One region of the Streptomyces sp. CWNU-52B genome, then DNA from elsewhere that is predicted to be linked to it. Evidence: riboswitches for the same ligand, from Rfam matches in the RefSeq annotation. Region 1 holds a riboswitch; the other holds the start of a gene.
What was found. A riboswitch is a leader RNA that binds a small molecule or an ion and turns the genes downstream of it on or off. The one in region 1 is predicted to bind glycine.
Positions count from the first base shown of each region.

Region 1 (6,203 bases):
ATCATGCCGCTGCACGTCCCTCCGGCTCCCGCACCCGCATTGCGCACCGTCCTCACGGCCCTCGGTTCCCCCACCGCCGTCCGTGAAGCACGTACCCCGTCCCTGCGCGACACCCAGGGACCCCTCACGGCCGAACTCCCCCTGCCCGTCCATGTGCTCGACCGAATCACCCCGGCGGGCACCTCGGCCACCCGGCTCGCCGGATGGCGCTTCCTGGTCCGCTGCCACGAACGTGCCGTGGCGGCCGCGGAGACCAGGCTGACCCCCGACGGCTGGGCCTTCTCCCACTTCTTCGAGGGCCCGTACGTCACCGCGACCGAGCGTGCCCTGCGCCAGGCGGAGACGATGCCGGGGTCGTACCAGCCACGTCTGCTCTCCGTACCCGAGCTCTACATGCTCACGCTCTGGCTGCACGGGGACGTCACCGTGGACGGCGCCGAGGGCTCCCTCGCCGCCACCGACCTGCTGGTGCCGCTGGCGCCCGCGCCGCCGGGCATCGCCGCGCACCGCCCGCACCGCGTGGCCGAACTGCTGCCCGTCCTGACCCACCGCCTCACCCCGACGCCCAGCCCGACGTCCACACCGGCGTCCACACCGCTGCTCGGCTCACCCGCCTGAGCGCACCCCTCAGCTCTCCGTGCCCCACGGCCACCACCCCGGCCGCGGGGCACATCTCTGCGCGGGGGTGCTGGGGAGGGTGTGGGGAGGGCGTCGCGTGGAGTGACGCGGGGCGGACTCAGCGCACTCCCGGCCCGGACGGACTAGTCCCATCCGGCCATTCCGAACCACCCGAAGGGACAACCCAGTTGGGCTGAACCGTCCGCACGGGTGATGCGTCATCAACCTGTGAGGAGCGCTGCCGCCAAATCCCTGCGGATCGGCGGCCGTAGGGCAACACTGGGTTCCGGACCATCTGACAAACGGGGGAACGGGGGGCGGCTATGAATACCAGTTCGAGCCGCAGGACACACACGACATCGATCACCGACCTCACACCGAAGCGAAAGATCCCATCAATGTGCCAGCACCAGCCACCGTGCCCGACAGCCGACTCCGCCGACCGGGAGGCAGCGCTCCTCGTGGCGCACCACCCGGAGCAGGGATGGAGCCTGCTGTGCAACGGCGTCCTGCTCTTCGAGGACACCGGTGAGCTTCTGCCGGACGGACGGATCATCGATCCACACCGGTCTCCGGCGCTGGACGTGATGACCGCCGCCTGAGCACGACGGGGCGTCGCGGGCGGCTGAGCAGGCCGTCCGGGGGGCAAGAGGATCAAGAGGGGCCGGCCCGGGAAACACTCCCGAACCGGCCCCGACGCGTGTCCGGGAGCGACTACTCTCCGTGGGCGTCCACTCCTCGTACGCGTCCGCTCCTCGCGGCGCCTAATCCTCGTAGGCGTCCAGCGGCGGGCAGGAACAGACCAGGTTCCGGTCGCCGTACGCCTGGTCGATGCGCCGCACCGGCGGCCAGTACTTGTCGGCCGCCGAGACCCCCGCAGGGAAGACGGCCTCCTCGCGGCTGTACGCGTGCTCCCACGCGCCGCCGAGCGCGGCCGCCGTGTGCGGGGCGTTGCGCAGCGGGTTGTCGTCCGCCGCCCACGCGCCCGAGCCGACCTTCTCGATCTCCGCGCGGATGGCGATCATCGCCTCGCAGAACCGGTCGAGTTCGGTGAGGTCCTCGCTCTCGGTGGGCTCGATCATCAGCGTGCCTGCCACCGGGAACGACATGGTCGGCGCGTGGAACCCGTAGTCGATGAGCCGCTTGGCGACGTCGTCGACACTCACGCCGGTCGCCTTGGTCAGCGGCCGCAGATCGATGATGCACTCGTGCGCCACCAGGCCGCCGGGACCCGTGTAGAGGACCGGGTAGTGCGGTTCGAGACGCTTGGCCACGTAGTTGGCGCTGAGGACGGCGACCTGCGTGGCCCGCTTGAGCCCCTCACCGCCCATGAGACGGACGTACGCCCAGGAGATCGGCAGGATGCCCGCGGAGCCCCAGGGAGCCGCTGAGACCGGCCCCACGCCCGTCTCGGGGCCCGCTGCGGGCTGCAGCGGGTGGTTGGGCAGGTAGGGCGCCAGGTGGGCGCGCACGCCGACCGGGCCGACGCCGGGGCCACCGCCGCCGTGCGGGATGCAGAACGTCTTGTGCAGGTTGAGGTGCGAGACGTCGCCGCCGAAATGTCCGGGCTTGGCAAGCCCGACGAGCGCGTTGAGGTTGGCGCCGTCCACGTAGACCTGGCCGCCCGCCTCGTGCACCTGCGCGCAGATGCCGGCGACGTGCTCCTCGAACACCCCGTGCGTCGAGGGGTACGTGATCATCAGTACGGACAGTTCGTCGCGGTGCCGCTCGATCTTGGCACGCAGGTCCTCGACGTCGATCTCGCCGTCCTCGGCGGTCTTCACGACGACGACCTTCATGCCGGCCATCACGGCGCTGGCCGCGTTCGTGCCGTGCGCGGAGGACGGGATGAGGCAGACGGTGCGCTGCTCGTCGCCGTTCGCCCGGTGGTAGCCGCGGACGGCCAGCAGGCCGGCCAGCTCGCCCTGCGAGCCGGCGTTGGGCTGGAGCGAGACGTTGTCGTAGCCCGTGACCTCGGCGAGCCGCTCCTCCAGCTCACGGATGAGCGTAAGGTAGCCCTGCGCCTGTTCCGCGGGCGCGAAGGGGTGCAGCTGTCCGAACTCCGGCCAGGTGACCGGCTCCATCTCGGTGGTCGCGTTGAGCTTCATGGTGCACGAGCCGAGCGGGATCATGCCCCGGTCGAGCGCGTAGTCGCGGTCCGCGAGGCGGCGCAGGTAGCGCAGCATCGCGGTCTCCGAGCGGTACTGGTGGAAGACCGGGTGCGTGAGGTACTCGTCGGTGCGCAGCAGCGGGTCCGGCAGCGTGTCCTGCGCCGTGGTGTCCAGCGCGGCCACGTCGCCGTCGACCCCGAACGCCGACCAGACGGCGCCCAGCTGGGCCCGGGTGGTCGTCTCGTCGCAGGAGAGGGACAGGTGGTCCGCGTCCACAAGGTGGAGGTTGACCCCGCCCCGGCGGGCGGCCTCCAGCGTCTCGGCGGCCCGGCCCGGCACCCGCACGGTGAGGGTGTCGAAGTACGCCTCGTGGACGACCTCGACACCGCCCGCCCGCAGCCCCGCGGCGAGGATCGTGGCGTAGCGATGGGTGCGCCGTGCGATGGACCTGAGCCCCTGGGGTCCGTGGTAGACGGCGTACATCCCGGCCATCACGGCGAGCAGCACCTGGGCCGTACAGATGTTGCTGGTCGCCTTCTCCCGGCGGATGTGCTGCTCACGCGTCTGCAGGGCGAGCCGGTACGCCTTGTTGCCGTCGGCGTCGACCGAGACGCCGACGAGCCGTCCGGGCAGGCTGCGCGCGAACTTCTCCCGTACGGCCATGTATCCGGCGTGCGGTCCGCCGAAGCCCATCGGCACGCCGAAGCGCTGGGTCGTACCGACGGCGATGTCGGCGCCCAGCTCACCGGGCGAGGTGAGCAGCGTCAGGGCGAGCAGATCGGCGGCGACGGTGACGATCGCGCCCAGCTCGTGCGCCTGCTCGACGACGGGCGCGAGGTCCCGTACGGCACCGGAGGCGCCGGGGTACTGGAGGAGGACGCCGTTGATCTCGCGCTCGGCGAGCTCGGCGGGGACGCCGTCGCTCAGGTCGGCGACGACGACCTCGACACCGGTGGGTTCGGCACGGGTCCGGATCACGGCGACGGTCTGCGGCATGGTGTCCGCGTCGATGAGGAAGAGGCCCTTCTTGTTCTTCCCCATGCGCCGCGACAGCGCCATCGCCTCGGCGGCCGCGGTGCTCTCGTCGAGCAGCGAGGCACCGGAGGTCGGCAGACCGGTCAGGTCGGCCACCATGGTCTGGAAGTTCAGCAGGGCCTCGAGCCGCCCCTGCGAGATCTCCGGCTGGTAGGGCGTGTACGCGGTGTACCAGGCCGGGCTCTCCATCACGTTGCGCAGGATGACGGGCGGGGTGAACGTCCCGTAGTAGCCGAGCCCGATCATGGAGTCCAGCACCTGGTTGCGGTCCGCGAGGGAGCGCAGTTCGGCCAGCACCTCGGCCTCGGTGCGCGCGTCCGGCAGTGCCAGCGCCTCGGCGTTCTTGATCACATCCGGCACGGCGGTGGCCGTCAGCTCGTCCAGCGAGCCGTACCCCACCTGCGCGAGCATCTTGGCGCGGGCCTCGGAGTCGGGCCCGATGTGGCGCTGCTCGAACGGGATTCCCTGTTCGAGCTCGGAGAGCGGAGTGCGTTGGGTGGTCATTGCGGGAGGCCTCCTGGTCTGACGACCTTCGAGGGGCACCACGATGTGGGTGCCCGAACGGCCTCCCCCTCTGTCATCTCGACCTGAGAGCTTCACCGGCTCGCCGTGAAGGCGCTCCGGCTTTCACCGTCGGTGAGAGCGGAAGCCGTCAAAAAGCTCGAACACCGCTCTGCTTTCCAGAGTGACCTCGTCCGTGCGGTACGTGTGCCTGAGAGATTCCGGGGAGGATTTGCTCCTTCGGCGCCTCCGATGAAGCCTGGAGGACTCTCCCGCACGGGGTCAGCAGCCGTTGCCCAGCCTACCAGCGGGGTTCCCTCGAGTGGCCGCCCTCCTCAAAGTGCTCTTTCGTAGTGCTTACGGATGAGTTGCGAGCAGCTGGAGGGCCCGTGCAGACCGACATCGATCCGCGCAACCTGATAGGCCGCAAGGCGTTCGATCGCAACGGCACGAGGATCGGCACCGTCGACGAGGTCTATCTCGACGACGCGACCGGCGTACCGGAGTGGGCGGCCATCCGCACCGGCCTGTTCAGCCGGGACGCCTTCGTCCCCCTGGACCCCAGCGAACTGGTCGGCGGATCGCTGCGCATCCCGTTCGAACGGTCCCTGATCAAGGACGCCCCGGACTTCGGCGTGGGCCGCCACCTCTCCCCCGAACAGGAACTCCAGCTCTACCACCACTACGGCCTGGACACCTCCCGCCCCCCACCGTTCCCAGACCGAGACTTCGGCCACCTGGCAGGCCAGGAAAACCCTCCCTGACCAGGAAGACAGCCCCCGCCACAGCCGCATCGGGAGGACGGCGAACGACGCAATCCCGCAGGGCCGCGGGGACGGCACAGTCCTCTGGGGCCGCGGGAAACGGCTCAATCCTTCAGGGGTCGCAGGCAACGGCGCAGTCCTTCAGGGGTCGCAGGCAACGGCGCAGTCCTTCAGGGGTCGCAGGCAACGGCGCAGTCCTTCAGGAGCGCGGGGAACGGCGCAAGCCTTTAGGGGCGCGGGGAACGGCGCAATCTTTTAGGGGCGCGGGGAACTGCGCGACCAGCCACAACGCACCCGCACGCACAACCACACCCCAGCCCCCACACCCCCACCCAGACCGAGCCCCACCCCTCTACTCCTCCCCAAGCGCCGCAGGCCCCCGCACGGGCGACACCAACGGCAACGGCTCCGCCCCCTCCAACGCAGGATCATCAACCCGAAACGTCTTCACCCGCCCCGGCCCCGAGTCAGGCGTCTCGAACCGCACAGTCACCCGCCCCAGCCCACTCCCCTGCACCCACCCGTGCCCGAACTCGCTGTGCCGAACGTCATGCCCCGCCCGCCACTGCCGCTCCACCACGGGCTCCGCCACCGGCTCCTCAGCCACCACGCCCTCAACCACCCCCTGCCCACCGACACCGGTACCAGCACCGACGCCGCTACCAACACCGGCACCGGCACCGGCCTGCTCCAACTCCACCTCCCCCGCCGCACCAACCCGCGCCTGCGCGAAGAGATCCTCCTGCGTGTAGTCGGCCAGCCCCGAAACCCCCACCCCCAGCAGCCGCACACCCCCCGTGGTGTCCACGGACTCCAGCAGCCGCGCAGCCGCCTCCCGCACCACCGCGGGGTCGTCCGTGGGCCCCCGAAGCGTCTCGGAACGCGTCAGCGTGGAGAAGTCGTACCGCCGCACCTTCAGCACGATGGTCCGCCCCGACAGATGCGCGCCCCGCAACCGCTGGACACACCGGTCGGCCAGCCGCTGCACCTCCATCCGCACCCGCACCCGCTCATGGATGTCCACGTCGTACGTGTCCTCGACGGACACCGACTTGGTGTCCCGCTCGGCCACCACGGGCCGCTCGTCGCGGGCCAGCGCCATGGCGTACAGCGCGACTCCATGGGCCTTGCCCAGAAGCCGTACGAGCTCGTCCTCGCCGGCCTCCGCGATCTC
Region 1 is NZ_JBLFJV010000013.1:9,588-15,790, reverse strand. Features, by position in the region: gene ACLVWQ_RS15015 (hypothetical protein) at 4-618, shown strand; gene ACLVWQ_RS15010 (DUF5999 family protein) at 1,017-1,220, shown strand; gene gcvP (aminomethyl-transferring glycine dehydrogenase) at 1,383-4,268, opposite strand; glycine riboswitch at 4,455-4,550, opposite strand; gene ACLVWQ_RS15000 (PRC-barrel domain-containing protein) at 4,655-5,029, shown strand; gene ACLVWQ_RS14995 (DNA polymerase IV) at 5,382-6,203, opposite strand, start outside.

Region 2 (6,203 bases), on a different contig from region 1:
GCCGTAGTGGTCGGGGTAGAGGGTGCGGGCGACGTCGAGCCCGTCGACCACCTCGTACGAACGGTTCCAGCCGCTGGCCGAGAGCTCCTGGGCCGAGGTCACACAGGGGGCGTAGCCGAAGCCGTCGACCTCCATGTTCCCGTACTGGGCGTCGGGTGACCCCGACTGGCCGTGCCAGAGCAGCATCCAGACCTGGCCGGACGACGGAGCCGCCAGCGCGCGCAACAGCGCCTCGTAGGCGTCGTAACGCCCGGGCGTCACTTGGCGCAGCATGTGCTCGACCTGCCCGGCCGCGGCCGTGCCCGACGCGCTCACCTTCTACCGCCCCTTCGCGACATCCCTGACTTACGGGTCATACGGGTCCCATTCGGCGGGGCGTGCGTTCGCTTGAACATCGCACCACCCCGACCGAGCCATGAAACCAGCTTAAGCGGCGTTCCCGACAGCACGGTTGCGCTCCGCTTGGTTCCGTGTTGGGTGGTCGGGACGCTGCGTGACGGGTCGTCTGCGGGTTGTGCACGGCTGGGCGCGCCGTTCCCCGCGCCCCTTCCGGACGCGTTCCAGCGGGACGCGGTCCCGCAGGGCGGGTTCCGGCGGGGCGGCGGCGAGCGGCCGGCCCGGGATTCAGTGGGCGCGCGTGTAGAAGGGGCGGACCTGGGACCGGAGCCAGTCCGTCACCGGGTCCTGGGCCACGTCGAGGAAGACGAGGCTCACCGGGTGGGCCGCCGGGGCCCGGCCCAGCGCCCGGCCCAGGGCGTCCAGCAGCGGCGCGCGCACGCCCTCGTCCCAGTGGGTCACCTCGATCCCGACGAACATCACCGAGTCACCGCCCTCGATGCTCGCCAGACAGCGCCGGGCGCTCAGCACCAGGCCGGTCGCGGCGAACTCCTCCGAGGCCGCGGCCAGGAAGTCCAGCGGGTCCGCCTGCCAGTCGGGCTGGAAGAGCCGGACCCGGCCGCCGCTCGCGGGCCCGTCCAGCTCGGTCCGGCCGGCCCGGCACAGCTCGGCGACGGCGGGCGGGGGCAGCGGCATCCCGACGGTGCCGTCCGGGTTCAGCGCGATGCCCATCTGGGGCGGCAGACCGCGCGCGAACTCGACGGCGGGCGCCACGGTGTACGCCATGTGGTCGCCGACGACCTGGCGGAACTGCTGCTCGGAGGTGAAGACCGGCACGTACGCCTGGCCGCCCAGCTCGATCGTGGGCAGGTCCAGCGGACCGCTGTGCGGGCCGCCCCCCTCGGGCAGCGGCACCCAGAGGAAGCCGCGCGCCACGCTCTCCACGATCCGGGCGCCCGTCGAGGCCGACGGCGGGAGCCCCAGGGAGGCGGCGAGCACCTCCTCCAACTCGTTGCCGGGCCAGCCGGCGTGCGGGTGGGGGTACGCCTGTGCCGGAAAGTCCCGCGCCGCGAAGTCCTGCGCCGGAATGTCCTGTGCTGGGAAGTCCATCTCTACCGCCTGCTCGAACCGCCGTGTGCGGTTGACGAGGCTACGCGCCCGCGTCCCCGTCCGCCGCACCTGTCCACCGCACCGGGCCCGGCTCAGCCGCCGAAGTCGATGCGCCGCAGGACGTCCGCGGCAGCCCGGTCGACGAGCACCGCGGAACCGCAGCCCTCCGGGAGGTCGCCCTTCTCCACGGACCTCAGCAGCCGGGCCACCGCGCCGCGGTGCCGCGCGAACGCGTACCGCGAGACCCCCCGGCCGCGCTCGCGCTGGCCGTCCAGGGCCGTGCCCGGGTCGACGTCGAGCAGCAGCAGATGCAGGGTGCCGCCGCGGCGCCGCGCGTCCCGGGCGAGCCAACTGCGCACCCAGGCCTGCGTACCGCAGTCGTGCACGACGACGCCCTCACCGGAGCGCAGGGCCCGGCGCAGGCCCGCGTAGTGCGCGGCGCGGACCAGGGGCCGGTAGACCGCGTACGGCAGGAAGCGGGCGAGGCGGCCGTCCCAGCGGTCGCGGGTGTCCTGGGAGTCGACGCGCCGGCCGGTCACCGCACGGCGCATCAGGGTCGACTTCCCGCTGCCCGGCAGGCCCGTGACGACCACCACGTCGGCCGGTCCGAAGCGCAGACCGTGCGGACTGTGCCCCGCGCGCGACCGCAGATCGCGGACGACGGGCACCGGAAGCGGACCGCACGTCTCCCTGGCCGGGGCGGGTGGCTGCTTCGGCAGCGCGATGCCCGTGGTGGTCGCGTACGCCGTGGTCCTGTTCACCCTGATCGTCCTCCCCTTGGGGTCGGCAGACCCATCCCCCGTCGAGTGTAAAGAGAAGGTAATGCGCTGGTCCCCCTGTTTCTGTTCTTGTCCTGCCACAGCCCCGTCACAGATCACCGTCGACGCCCCTGCCACACCCCTGCCCCCTGTCCGGACACCGTGCGGACACCACGCGGCCCCCCGGTGAGGCCGGAGCGTGCAATGATGTGCCCGCCAACTGCATACCGGCCGCTTGAATCCGCGCGGGAGAGTTCCGGGGACATGTACACGTAGGTGTACGAGTACGAGTACCCGGGCGCCGAAGGAGCAAGTCCCTCCCTTGAATCTCTCAGGCCCCGTTACCGCGCGGGCGAGGCACATCTGAAAAGCGGGCCGTCCCCTGGCAGTCAGGGCGCCGGCTCCACCCAAGGTGCAAGTCAGTGACCACCACGTCCGCCGTAACCGGCCGTGGTCACGGCGAACCTCTCAGGTTCCGATGACAGATGGGGAGGAACGACCTCGCCGTCATGCCTTGGGAGCCCTACCGTGAGCAGCAACGCCACCGTTGAACCGCGCCGCACCGCGCTCGATGCCCTGCACCGTTCGCTGGGCGCGACGATGACCGACTTCGCCGGCTGGGACATGCCCCTGCGGTACGGGTCCGAGCGCGACGAACACCTCGCCGTGCGCGGCCGCGCCGGTCTCTTCGACCTCTCCCACATGGGCGAGATCACCGTGAGCGGGCCGCAGGCCGCCGCGCTCCTCGACCACGCGCTGGTCGGCAACATCGGCGGGGTGAAGACCGGCCGCGCCCGCTACACCATGATCTGCCGGGCCGACGGCGGCATCCTCGACGACCTGATCGTCTACCGGCTCGCCGACACCGAGTACCTGATCGTGGCGAACGCCTCCAACGCCCAGGTGGTCCTGGACGCCCTCGTGGAGCGCGCCGAGGGCTTCGACGCCGAGGTGCGCGACGACCGGGACGCGTACGCGCTGCTCGCCGTGCAGGGCCCGGAGTCTTCCGGCATCCTGCAGTCCCTCACCGACGCCGACCTGGCCGGCCTGAAGTACTACGCGGGCCTGCCCGGCACGGTCGCCGGTGTCCCGGCCCTGATCGCGCGCACCGGCTACACCGGCGAGGACGGCTTCGAGCTGTTCGTGGCCCCGGCCGACGCGGAGAAGCTGTGGCAGGCGCTGACCGACGCGGGGGCCGCGGCCGGGCTCATCCCCTGCGGGCTCTCCTGCCGGGACACGCTGCGCCTGGAGGCGGGCATGCCGCTGTACGGGCATGAGCTGAGCACCGCGCTCACGCCGTTCGACGCGGGGCTCGGCCGGGTCGTGAAGTTCGAGAAGGAGGGCGACTTCGTGGGCCGCGAGGCGCTGTCCGCGGCCGCCGCCCGCGCCGAGTCGCAGCCGCCGCGCGTGCTGGTCGGCCTGGTCGCCGAGGGCCGCCGGGTGCCGCGCGCGGGGTACCCCGTCGTGGCCGACGGCGCGGTCGTCGGCGAGGTCACCTCCGGCGCGCCCTCGCCGACGCTCGGCAAGCCGATCGCGATGGCGTACGTCGACGCCGCGCACGCCGCGCCGGGCACCTCCGGTGTGGGCGTGGACATCCGGGGCAGCCACGAGCCGTACGAGGTCGTGGCCCTCCCGTTCTACCGGCGCCCGGCCTGACGCTGGCCCACGAGCCCCGGACGCCGCTCCGGCGGACCGGGCTCGGGCCGGACGCCTGGGCCGCCCGACGCCGGCCGGCGGCCGTCGGGCGGGCGGACGGTTGGACGGTCGGCCAGAATGCACGGGTCGATCGAGATCGGTCGTCAGGCATCAACCGGAAGACACCACTCGGCCGGAATCCGTCAGCCGCCCCGGCCGACGACCACCGACCGACACCCTTCGACCGGGCGCCGGCCGGAAAACGTCAGCTGGACGACGCCGGTCGGCCGGAGTCGGCCGGCCGGGATCGGTCACCCGACTCCGGCCGGTGGACACCGGCCGACGCTCTCCGGCGGACGCCCGGCCGGAGGGTGTCGGCCGGAGACGTCGGTCACGGCTCCGGCCGAAGACATCGGACGGCGTCAGCCGGAAGGCGTCGGTCGGAAGGCGTCGGTCGGTCGGCGTCAGCCGGGAAGCTTCGGCCGGTACCCTCCGGTCGGCGCCGGTCGGAGCACCGGTCGGTATCGGAAGCGGTATCGGGCCGTGAGCGGCGGAGGCGACTCCGTTCCGTGCGCGGCAGAAGTGACCCCGGGCACATCCGCCCAGCTCACTCCCCCTCCCGTTGCATCAGCACTCCCCCTCGTGAAGGAGAATTCAGGCCATGAGCAACCCCCAGCAGCTGCGCTACAGCAAGGAGCACGAGTGGCTGTCGGGCGCCGAGGACGGCGTCTCGACGGTCGGCATCACGGAGCACGCGGCCAACGCGCTCGGCGACGTGGTGTACGTCCAGCTCCCGGAGGTCGGTGCCACCGTGACCGCGGGCGAGACCTGCGGCGAGCTGGAGTCGACGAAGTCGGTGAGCGACCTGTACTCACCCGTCACCGGTGAGATCACCGAGATCAACCAGGACGTCGTGGACGACCCCGCGCTCGTGAACACCGCCCCCTTCGAGGGCGGCTGGCTCTTCAAGGTGCGGGTGGCGGACGAGCCGAAGGACCTGCTCTCCGCCGACGAGTACACCGAGTTCTCCGGCTCCTGACGCCGGACGACAGACGACCGCCGACCGACACCAAGGACTCCTCACCGATGTCGCTTCTGAACACTCCCCTGCACGAACTCGACCCGGACGTCGCCGCCGCCCTCGACGCCGAACTGCACCGTCAGCAGTCCACCCTCGAGATGATCGCCTCGGAGAACTTCGCCCCGGTCGCGGTCATGGAGGCCCAGGGCTCGGTCCTCACCAACAAGTACGCCGAGGGCTACCCGGGCCGCCGCTACTACGGCGGCTGCGAGCACGTCGACGTCGCCGAGCAGATCGCGATCGACCGGGTCAAGGAGCTGTTCGGCGCCGAGTACGCCAACGTCCAGCCGCACTCGGGCGCCTCCGCCAACCAGGCCGCGCTCTTCGCGCTCGCCCAGCCCGGTGACACCATCCTCGGTCTCGACCTGGCCCACGGCGGCCACCTGACCCACGGGATGCGGCTGAACTTCTCCGGCAAGCAGTTCGACGTGGTGGCCTACCACGTGGACGACGCCGGGCTCGTCGACATGGCCGAGGTCGAGCGGCTCGCCAAGGAGCACCGCCCGAAGGTGATCATCGCGGGCTGGTCGGCGTACCCGCGGCAGCTGGACTTCGCCGAGTTCCGCCGGATCGCGGACGCGGTCGAGGCCTACCTGTGGGTCGACATGGCGCACTTCGCGGGCCTGGTCGCGGCCGGTCTCCACCCGAACCCGGTGGAGCACGCCGACGTGGTCACCTCCACCACCCACAAGACGCTCGGCGGGCCCCGCGGCGGGATCATCCTCGCCAAGAAGGCCTTCGCCAAGAAGCTGAACTCGTCCGTCTTCCCGGGCTTCCAGGGCGGCCCCCTGGAGCACGTGATCGCGGCCAAGGCGGTCTCCTTCAAGGTCGCCGCCTCGGCGGAGTTCAAGGAGCGCCAGCACCGTACGGTCGACGGCGCGCGGATCCTCGCCGAGCGGCTGACCGCCGCCGACGCCCGCGCGGCCGGGGTGAACGTGCTCTCCGGCGGCACGGACGTCCATCTGATCCTGGTCGACCTGCGCGAGTCCGAGCTGGACGGGCAGCAGGCGGAGGACCGGCTCCACGAGGTCGGCATCACGGTCAACCGCAACGCCGTCCCGAACGACCCGCGCCCCCCGATGGTCACCTCGGGCCTGCGGATCGGCACCCCCGCCCTGGCGACCCGCGGCTTCACGGCCGAGGACTTCACCGAGGTCGCGGACGTCATCGCGGAGACCCTCAAGCCGTCCTACGACGCGCCGGCGCTCAAGGCCCGGGTGACCGCCCTGGCGGACAAGCACCCGTTGTACCCCGGTCTGGGCAAGTAGTTCCGTTACGCACGG
Region 2 is NZ_JBLFJV010000027.1:20,615-26,817, reverse strand. Features, by position in the region: gene ACLVWQ_RS24745 (enhanced serine sensitivity protein SseB C-terminal domain-containing protein) at 1-315, opposite strand, end outside; gene ACLVWQ_RS24740 (enhanced serine sensitivity protein SseB) at 625-1,446, opposite strand; gene ACLVWQ_RS24735 (AAA family ATPase) at 1,539-2,207, opposite strand; glycine riboswitch at 2,441-2,561, shown strand; gene gcvT (glycine cleavage system aminomethyltransferase GcvT) at 2,733-3,860, shown strand; gene gcvH (glycine cleavage system protein GcvH) at 4,501-4,878, shown strand; gene glyA (serine hydroxymethyltransferase) at 4,926-6,188, shown strand.
Region 2: another riboswitch for glycine. It lies ahead of gcvT (glycine cleavage system aminomethyltransferase GcvT); the one in region 1 lies ahead of gcvP (aminomethyl-transferring glycine dehydrogenase).